Regions from separate parts of the Enterococcus innesii genome, predicted to be linked through region 2. Evidence: predicted binding sites of a transcription regulator. Region 2 holds the regulator's gene; the other holds the start of a gene.
What was found. The regulator CtsR, encoded in region 2, represses protease genes until heat stress. The targets are predictions, from matches to a motif close to TTGGTCAAAAAAGGTCAAANA.

Region 1: the regulator CtsR is predicted to act here: its motif matches at 2,344-2,364, upstream of clpB (ATP-dependent chaperone ClpB).

Annotation. Positions count from the first base shown of each region.
Region 1 covers NZ_AP025635.1:197,490-201,927, forward strand. Annotated here, with positions in the region: gene clpB (ATP-dependent chaperone ClpB) at 1-2,263, opposite strand, end outside; gene ENLAB_RS01005 (ABC-F family ATP-binding cassette domain-containing protein) at 2,571-4,097, shown strand; gene ENLAB_RS01010 (lysylphosphatidylglycerol synthase transmembrane domain-containing protein) at 4,136-4,438, opposite strand, start outside.
Region 2 covers NZ_AP025635.1:1,891,098-1,895,535, reverse strand. Annotated here, with positions in the region: gene pknB (Stk1 family PASTA domain-containing Ser/Thr kinase) at 1-1,123, shown strand, start outside; gene ENLAB_RS08800 (CtsR family transcriptional regulator) at 1,347-1,814, shown strand; gene ENLAB_RS08795 (ATP-dependent Clp protease ATP-binding subunit) at 1,820-4,300, shown strand.

The sequences.
Region 1 (4,438 bases), 1.7 Mb from region 2:
TGAAATGCCCTCTCAAGAGATTACGGACATTTTCAGCAACGTTTTCTGGGATCGTCCCTTCTGCGGTCACGCCATCTAGCAAGACTTGAGAGCCGATGTTGCTGGTCATGATCAAGACTGTATTTTTGAAATCAACGACCCGACCTTTTGAATCTGTCAAGCGGCCATCATCAAGCACTTGTAACAAGATATTAAAGACATCAGGATGGGCTTTTTCGATTTCATCTAACAAAACGATCGTGTAAGGATTGCGGCGGACAGCTTCAGTCAATTGCCCACCTTCTTCAAACCCTACATAGCCTGGAGGGGCACCGACTAAACGAGACACTGAATGTTTCTCCATGTATTCGCTCATATCGATCCGAACCATATGCTCTTCTGAATCAAAGAGGTTGACCGCCAACGCTTTCGCTAATTCGGTCTTACCGACGCCGGTCGGACCTAAGAACAAGAAGGAACCTAATGGTCGATTTGGATCTTGCAGGCCAGCTCGTGAACGAATAACTGCATCACTGACAGCATCGACTGCTTCGTCTTGTCCGATCACTCGTTGATGTAAGGTCTCATTTAATTTCAACAGTTTTTCTCGTTCGCCTTCCACTAATTTAGCGACTGGAATCCCTGTCAAACGTCCCACGACTAAGGCGATCTCATTTTCGGTCACTGACTCTTGAACCATCCGAATGCCTTCGTCTTGGTTTTTTTCTTCTAGTTCAGCTAGTTCTTTTTCCAATTGGGGAATCGTCCCATGGCGAAGAACAGCGGCCCGTTCCAAATCATAGTTATTTTCAGCATCTTCCAACTCATGCTTGGCTTTATCGATCTCTGCCCGTTTGTTGGAAACTGCATTGACTTCTTCTTTTTCCGTTTCCCACTGCATTTTCATGGTATTGACTTCTTCACGCAATTCCGCCAATTCTTCTTGTAAAATGCCTAAGCGTTTTTTCGATGCATCATCGGATTCCTTTTTCAATGCGGCTTCTTCGATCTCAAGTTGCATCAAACGACGGGTAACTTGGTCGAGCTCAGTAGGCATCGAATTCATTTCCACCCGAATTGTGGCACTCGCCTCATCGATCAAGTCAATGGCTTTATCTGGTAAAAAGCGGTCCGTGATATACCGATCAGATAAGGTCGCCGCAGCAACAAGCGCGTTGTCATGTATGTTGACGCCATGATGGATCTCGAACCGTTCTTTCAAGCCACGTAAAATCGAAATCGTATCTTGAACGGTTGGTTCCTGTACCAGCACTTTTTGGAAACGACGTTCCAAGGCTTTGTCCTTCTCCATGTATTGTCGGTATTCATCAAGAGTGGTTGCGCCAATCGTATGCAATTCTCCCCGTGCCAGCATTGGTTTCAGTAAGTTTCCAGCATCCATGCTGCCTTCCGTCTTACCAGCACCTACAATATTGTGGATCTCATCAATAAAGAGAATGATCCTGCCATCGGCTTTTTTCACTTCTTGTAAGACGGCTTTCAAACGCTCTTCAAATTCACCTCGGAATTTAGCACCTGCGATCAAGGCACCCATATCCAGAGAAAAGATCGTTTTGTCTTTTAGGTTTTCTGGGACGTCTTTTCGCACGATCCGTTGAGCCAATCCTTCAACGATGGCTGTTTTACCAACCCCCGGTTCACCAATCAAAACGGGATTGTTTTTTGTCTTCCGAGAAAGGATGCGAATCACATCGCGAATTTCTTCGTCTCGTCCGATAATGGGGTCCATTTTTCCGCTGCGGACTTGTTGGACCAAGTCAACGCCGTATTTTTCTAATGCTTTGTATTGTTCTTCTTGATTTTGTGAGGTCACACGATCCCCTCCTCTTAATGTTTCGATCGTTTGCTTGATTTCTTTTGCGGTGATTCCTTGTTTCTTTAAATACACCGTCAAGGGATGATTTTTCAATTTCATCAACGCATAAAGGACGATTTCTGTGGAAAGATACTCGTCTTGAAATTCATTTTTTAATTGATCTGCCTCAGACAAAAGATGAAACAGATTTTGACTCATGGATTGACCATAACGAACATTTCCTCCTTCAACGGAAGGCAGTTCATCTAATAATCGGTCGACTTCTTTTTCAAATGCATCGACATCGAGCCCTGTGTCCGTATAAAAATTGCGGCCGAATTGATTGGCTTGCAATAAAATCTTCCATAAATGCGGAATATCAATTTCTTGATGGTGACGGGTCATGGCAATCTGCTGGGCTTCAGCGATAGCACTTTGTAATGTAGTCGTCATTTTTTCTGGGTTCATACTTTTCCCTCCCAAAATGGTAGTCAGAAAAAAGTACGCTGCAAGCAGTATCCTTTTTTCTACTCTTCTATTATACAATATTGGTCAGTAATGGTCAAAAGATTTCCCTCGAACATCAAAAATTTTTTCAGTATTATTTCATGAAAATTGACAGATGGGAAGTAGCAATGGTATGCTAGGTCGTGATTGGTCAGGAACAACCGATTTTCCCGATCTTTTTAAGCGCTTTTTGGCGTATTTTATTCAGTAAGATTATCTACTTAGCTGTAACGTCTACTGTTTACAGCTTTTTTATATGGAGGAAACGATGTTAACATTAACGAATATTAGCCAACAATTTGGCGACAAATTGCTTTACGAAGATGTTTCCGTTCAAATCAACCGTGGGGAAAAAGTCGGTTTGATTGGACGGAACGGCGCTGGCAAAAGTACTTTAATCAAAATCATTACAGGAGAAATTCTCCCCGACGATGGCTTTGTTCAATTTCCGAAAAATTTGAAAATGGGCTACTTGGATCAATACGTCAATGTTGATGAAACGCAATCGATCCGTGATTTTTTGCGCTCTGCCTTTGCAGAAGACTTCGAAAAAGAACAACAGATCGCAGACCTTTATACTGCTTATGGCGAAAGTCTCGACGATAAGCTTTTAGAAAAAGCGGGCGAATTGCAAAATCAATTGGATCAAGGAAATTTCTATCAAATGGATACATTGATCGATGATTTAGCTGAAGGGTTAGGAATTTCGGTTCTTGGAATGGATACGCCCCTTGCTTCCTTAAGTGGTGGTCAACGCTCGAAACTGATTTTAGCGAAAATGCTCTTAGAAAAACCCGACATGCTGATTTTGGATGAACCAACCAACCACCTAGATGATGAACATATCAAATGGTTAGTTGAATTTTTACAAAACTTTACTGGTACCTACTTAGTCGTTTCTCATGATCGTCAATTCTTGAATGAAATCACGACCCATATCATTGATATTGAATTTGGCAAGCTTTCTAAGTATACTGGGAATTTAGACAAAGCATTAAAACTAAAAACGTTGCAAAACGAAAGCTACATGAAGCAATACGAAGCACAGCAAGAGCATATCAAGAAAACTGAAAGCTATATTCGTAAATACAAAGCTGGTTCTCGTTCAACGATGGCGAAGAGTCGTGAAAAGCAGTTGGCAAAAATTGAACGTTTGACCCCACCGCAAGATGTCCCTAAACCGCATCTAGGATTTGATTTGGCACCAATCGTTACCACCTTGGCCTTGGAAACCACCAATCTAGTCATTGGGTACGATCAAAAGCCCTTACTCTCCCCAATCAACCTAACGATCCGCTATGGCGAAAAAAATGCGATTCGGGGATTTAATGGGATCGGTAAATCAACATTGATCAAAACGATACTTGGTGTGATCCCTGCAATTGAAGGAACCGTTTCTTACCCGCAGCATACAAAATTCAATTACTTTTCTCAAGACCTTGACTGGGAATATCCCTTGCAGACCCCTCTTCAATACCTTGAGGATCTTTTCCCAAAGGCCACTAACAAAGAATTGCGGCGGCAACTTTCTCGGGCGGGATTACCTAGCCAATTAGCCCAGGAAGAATTGAAATTATTAAGTGGTGGCGAACAGACAAAAGTGAAGTTAGCTGAAATGATGTTGATCAAAAGCAACTTTTTGATTCTTGATGAACCGACCAACCATATCGATCAAGACACGAAAAACAATTTGGAAGAAACCCTGGCAGCTTTTCCCGGAACCGTTCTGATCGTTTCCCATGAAGCTGAATTTTATGAACCCTTTGTTGATCGGATCATTGATTTGAAAGACTAAAAAACACGCTTATCCTCTACTCGAAGATAAGCGTGTTTTTAACTTTCCACTTTTTCTTTTCTTAATTCAGTCAACTCTTGGCTGATATCTTTGCGCTTTTCTTTCATTACATAAGCAAAACCAATAATGAAGGGCCAAATGAATGTTGCTAAGCGGTACAGTAGCATGGAAGACGCAGCATCGACCGTGCCAACTAATGGACCAAAAAGCAGCATATAAATAAATTCAAATGATCCGATCCCTGCCGGTGTTGGAATCACCCCGGACAAGACGACGGCAAAGCTGATGAAGGATAACGTCAACAAGAAATCGATCTCTGGATGCTGCACAACAAGAATCAC
Region 2 (4,438 bases):
GACCCCTGTGGAAGCAGCCCAAGTCGAAACGCCGCCAGTGGAAGAACCCGTGGCAGAAACGGCTGCGGATCAAGCTGAAGAAGCGGCGCAGCCGAAAAAGAAAAAACGCAAGCGCTGGCTACTGCTGCCAATCATTATGGTGATCGCACTGCTAGGGATAGGCAGTTACTTCCTATTCGGCGGTGGTCGGGGAGATGTGGCAATTCCTGAAGTCAGTGGTCAGACAGAAGCCGCCGCTCGGGCCGAACTGGAAGCCGCCGGTTTGAAAGTGGCAGACGAGGTGGAAGAAATCGAAGATGATGAAGTCGAAGCAGGCAATGTCGTCAAAACCGATCCCCCAGAAGGCAATGAAGTCAAAAAGAATTCCGTCGTGACCCTCTACATCAGTAGCGGAACGAAGAAAATCACCCTTGATGACTATGAAGGCCGTTCCTTTGATGATGTCAAAAAAGAGTTGATCGATTTGGGCTTTGATGAAGACAGAATCAAAGAAGAGCTAGAGTCGTCAGATGATGTCGATGAAGGGGATATTATCAGTCAATCACCAGCAGCAGGGCGGGAAGTTTCCCCAGCAGAAGACGAAATCACCTTTAAGGTCAGCTCCGGACCAGATAGCTTCGCAATGGACAACTATTATGGCATGACAGAGGCAGATGCACGAGCAGCATTGACTTCTCGCGGTGTCGACCGATCACAGATCGAAGTGAACTATCAATCTAGCAGTCAACCATCAGGCACGATCATCGCCCAAGCACCCGCAACAGGTGAAACGGTGGTGACTTCCCAAACGACCATCACTTTGACGGTCAGCAGTGGGCAGGAAATGGTCAATGTACCAAGAATTGTTGGGAAAAGCCAAGCCGATGCAGAAGCAGACTTGAATGAAGCGGGATTGGATTCAACTTTTGAGGAAGAGGACGGCTATAATGACTCGGTACCAGCTGGACATGTTGTCCGTGTCTCTCCAGGTGCTGGGACCTCCGTCGAAGTTGGCTCTACTGTAACGGTCACGATCTCTAGAGGACCTGAACCAGATGATTCGTCCTCATCGACACCAAGCAGTAGTTCAGATGATTCCTCTGATTCAAGCGCTACGAGTGAAAGTAGCTCAGAAAGTGATTAGAAACTAGCTAAAACCAAATACTTTAACCAAGCAGCCTTCGGGGACCAAAGAATTCTCTTTTTGTTCCCCGTCCAGCTGCTTGTTTTTGTTTCTAAACCTAATAGTGAGGCACCGGTGTCTTTAAAATTTCCTTTAGTCCGGCCATTTGTGCAAGCGTACATCTTTCCAAGGATTCAAAAATTGGGTATAATGAAGGTCAGAATTAGTCAAGGGAGGGAATGAATTGAGTCATCACAACACTTCCGATTTGATTGAAGCGTATTTGAAGAAAATTCTTGAAGACAGTGAAACCATTGAGATTCGTCGCGCAGAAATGGCAAATTTGTTCAACTGCGTGCCCTCACAAATAAATTACGTGATCAATACCCGCTTTACCGTTCAAAGAGGCTATGCGGTTGAAAGCAAACGCGGCGGGGGCGGCTATATTCGGATCGAGAAAGTCAAAATTACTGACAGCCACCACTACTTAAAAGAAATGAATCAATTATTCGATGAAACCATCTCGGAAAAAGATGCATATGCAATAATCCAGAAACTTTATGAGGAAGGAATCCTGTCCAAGCGAGAAGGCAATTTATTGTTGACCGTCATCGCGAAAGCAGTTCTAGGACGTTCTCCTTATGAAAATAGAACACGAGCTGATTTGCTCCATGCAATTCTAGAACGATTAAGTTACGAAGACAGGAAGTGAAAGAGATGGATGAATTATTCACCCAACGCGCGAAAGCCGTTTTGGCTATCGCCCAAGAAGAAGCAAAATACTTTAAGCACCAAGCAGTAGGTTCTGAACACATTCTATTGGCATTGGTCATTGAACAAAACGGGATTGCCGGCAAAACCTTGCGGGAAATGAATATCACAGAAAATGATATTCGTGAAGAAATCGAACATTTAACAGGGTACGGCACCGTTCGTCAATATCCAGAAAATGCCTATCTCGCATATTCACCACGAGCAAAACATACATTTGCTTATGCAGGGGATGAAGCCAAACGCTTAGGGGCACCACAAATTGGTACTGAACATCTATTATTAGGCTTATTAAGAGACGAAGACATTTTGGCTTCACGAATCATGCTGAATCTCGGCTTGAGTCTCGCGAAAATGCGTCAGCTTTTGAAGAAAAAAATGGGCTTCAATGAAAGCAAAACCAACGGAAGTGCTGGTCGTCGTCGTCCAGCCCAAGCCAAAGCGCAGCAAGGAACACCGACCTTGGATTCCTTAGCCCGTGATTTGACCAAATTAGCCCGTGAAAAACGCCTAGATCCTGTTGTCGGGCGTGCCAAAGAAGTCAAACGCCTGATCCAGATCCTTAGCCGTCGGACCAAAAACAACCCTGTTCTCGTGGGGGAACCTGGTGTTGGGAAAACCGCGATCGCCGAAGGCTTAGCCCAAAAAATTATCAATGGGGAAGTCCCAGAAGACATGCAAAACAAACGCTTGATGATGCTGGACATGGGGGCTTTAGTTGCCGGAACGAAATACCGTGGGGAATTTGAGGACCGAATGAAAAAAATCATCGATGAGATCTATCAAGATGGTCAAATCATCTTATTCATTGATGAATTGCATACACTGATTGGGGCCGGCGGAGCCGAAGGGGCGATTGATGCCTCGAATATTCTGAAACCAGCCTTAGCCCGTGGAGAATTGCAAACCATCGGTGCCACGACACTAGATGAGTACCAAAAATACATTGAAAAAGATTCTGCATTAGAACGCCGTTTTGCCCGGGTGCAAGTCGACGAACCAACACCAGAAGAAGCGGAAGAAATTTTACGGGGGTTGCGTCCTCGTTATGAAGAACATCATGGGGTGGAAATTTCTGATGATGCGTTACACGCCGCTGTGCAATTGTCCGTACGTTACATCAATTCGCGCCAATTACCAGATAAAGCCATCGATTTGATGGATGAATCAGCAGCCAAAGTGCGTCTAGACAAAACCGATGAAAGTTCGGAATTGGCAGATCTACAAAACGAGATCGCCAACTTGATCGAGGAAAAAGAAGCCGCTATTCGTCAGCAAGATTTTGAAGCAGCAGCTCGTCTACGGATCAAGGAAAAGAAATTGACCCAACAGCTGACGGAAGTAGCGTTTATGGAAGTCAAAGAAGCGTCAGGCTATGCCGATAGTGTTACTGCAGAAGATGTTGCCACGGTCGTTTCCCAATGGACCGGCGTACCTCTGCAGCAGATGGAGAAAAAAGAAAGCGAACGCTTGTTGGATCTTGAAAAGATCTTGCATCAACGGGTAGTTGGCCAAGAAGAAGCGGTCAAAGCAGTCGCTCGTTCGATCCGCCGCGCCCGCAGTGGATTGAAAGACCCCAACCGCCCAATCGGTTCCTTCATGTTCTTAGGGCCGACCGGTGTCGGGAAAACCGAGCTTGCCAAAGCCTTAGCAGAAGCGATGTTTGGCAGTGAAGATGCCTTGGTTCGTGTCGATATGTCCGAATTTATGGAAAAATACAGCACGAGCCGTTTGATCGGTTCACCGCCAGGCTATGTCGGCTACGATGAAGGTGGGCAATTGACGGAAAAAATCCGTTCAAAACCATACTCCGTCATCTTATTGGACGAGGTGGAAAAAGCCCATCCCGATGTCTTCAATATCCTCTTGCAAGTGCTGGATGATGGTCATTTGACAGATGCCAAAGGTCGGAAGGTCGATTTCCGCAACACGATTTTGATCATGACCTCTAATATCGGTGCCCAACAAATCCGCGAAGAAAAAAGCGTTGGTTTTAATGTCACTGATTTAACGAAAGATCACCAAGCGATGCAAAAACGGATCTTAGAAGAGCTGAAAAAAGCCTTCCGTCCAGAGTTCTTGAACCGTGTGGATGAAACAGTAGTCTTCCAATCCTTAGGTGAAGGGGAGATCCACGAGATCGTGAAGATCATGAGCAAAGCGATCATCAAACGATTAGGCAACCAAGACATCCAATTGAAGATCACGCCATCTGCCATCGATGTGATCGGTAAAGCTGGTTTTGATCCAGAATATGGGGCACGGCCGATTCGTCGGGCCTTGCAAAAAGAAGTCGAAGACCGTTTAAGTGAAGCACTCCTATCAGGACAAATTCATTTAGGTGACAAAGTGACGATCGGTGCTTCCAAAGGATCGATCACCCTCAATGTCAAAGAGGGACAAGCACGGGTCTTGCAACAAGTTTAAGTCGAGCCAATAACGGCAGCGGCGTTTCTATGGTCGAGCAATCGGCATCCATAGGGACGTCGCTTTTTTGTCTTGCTATGTCTAGTAGTGATCAAGAATTCTCCATTGATTATGATTGGTGATTCACAAAAAAATATC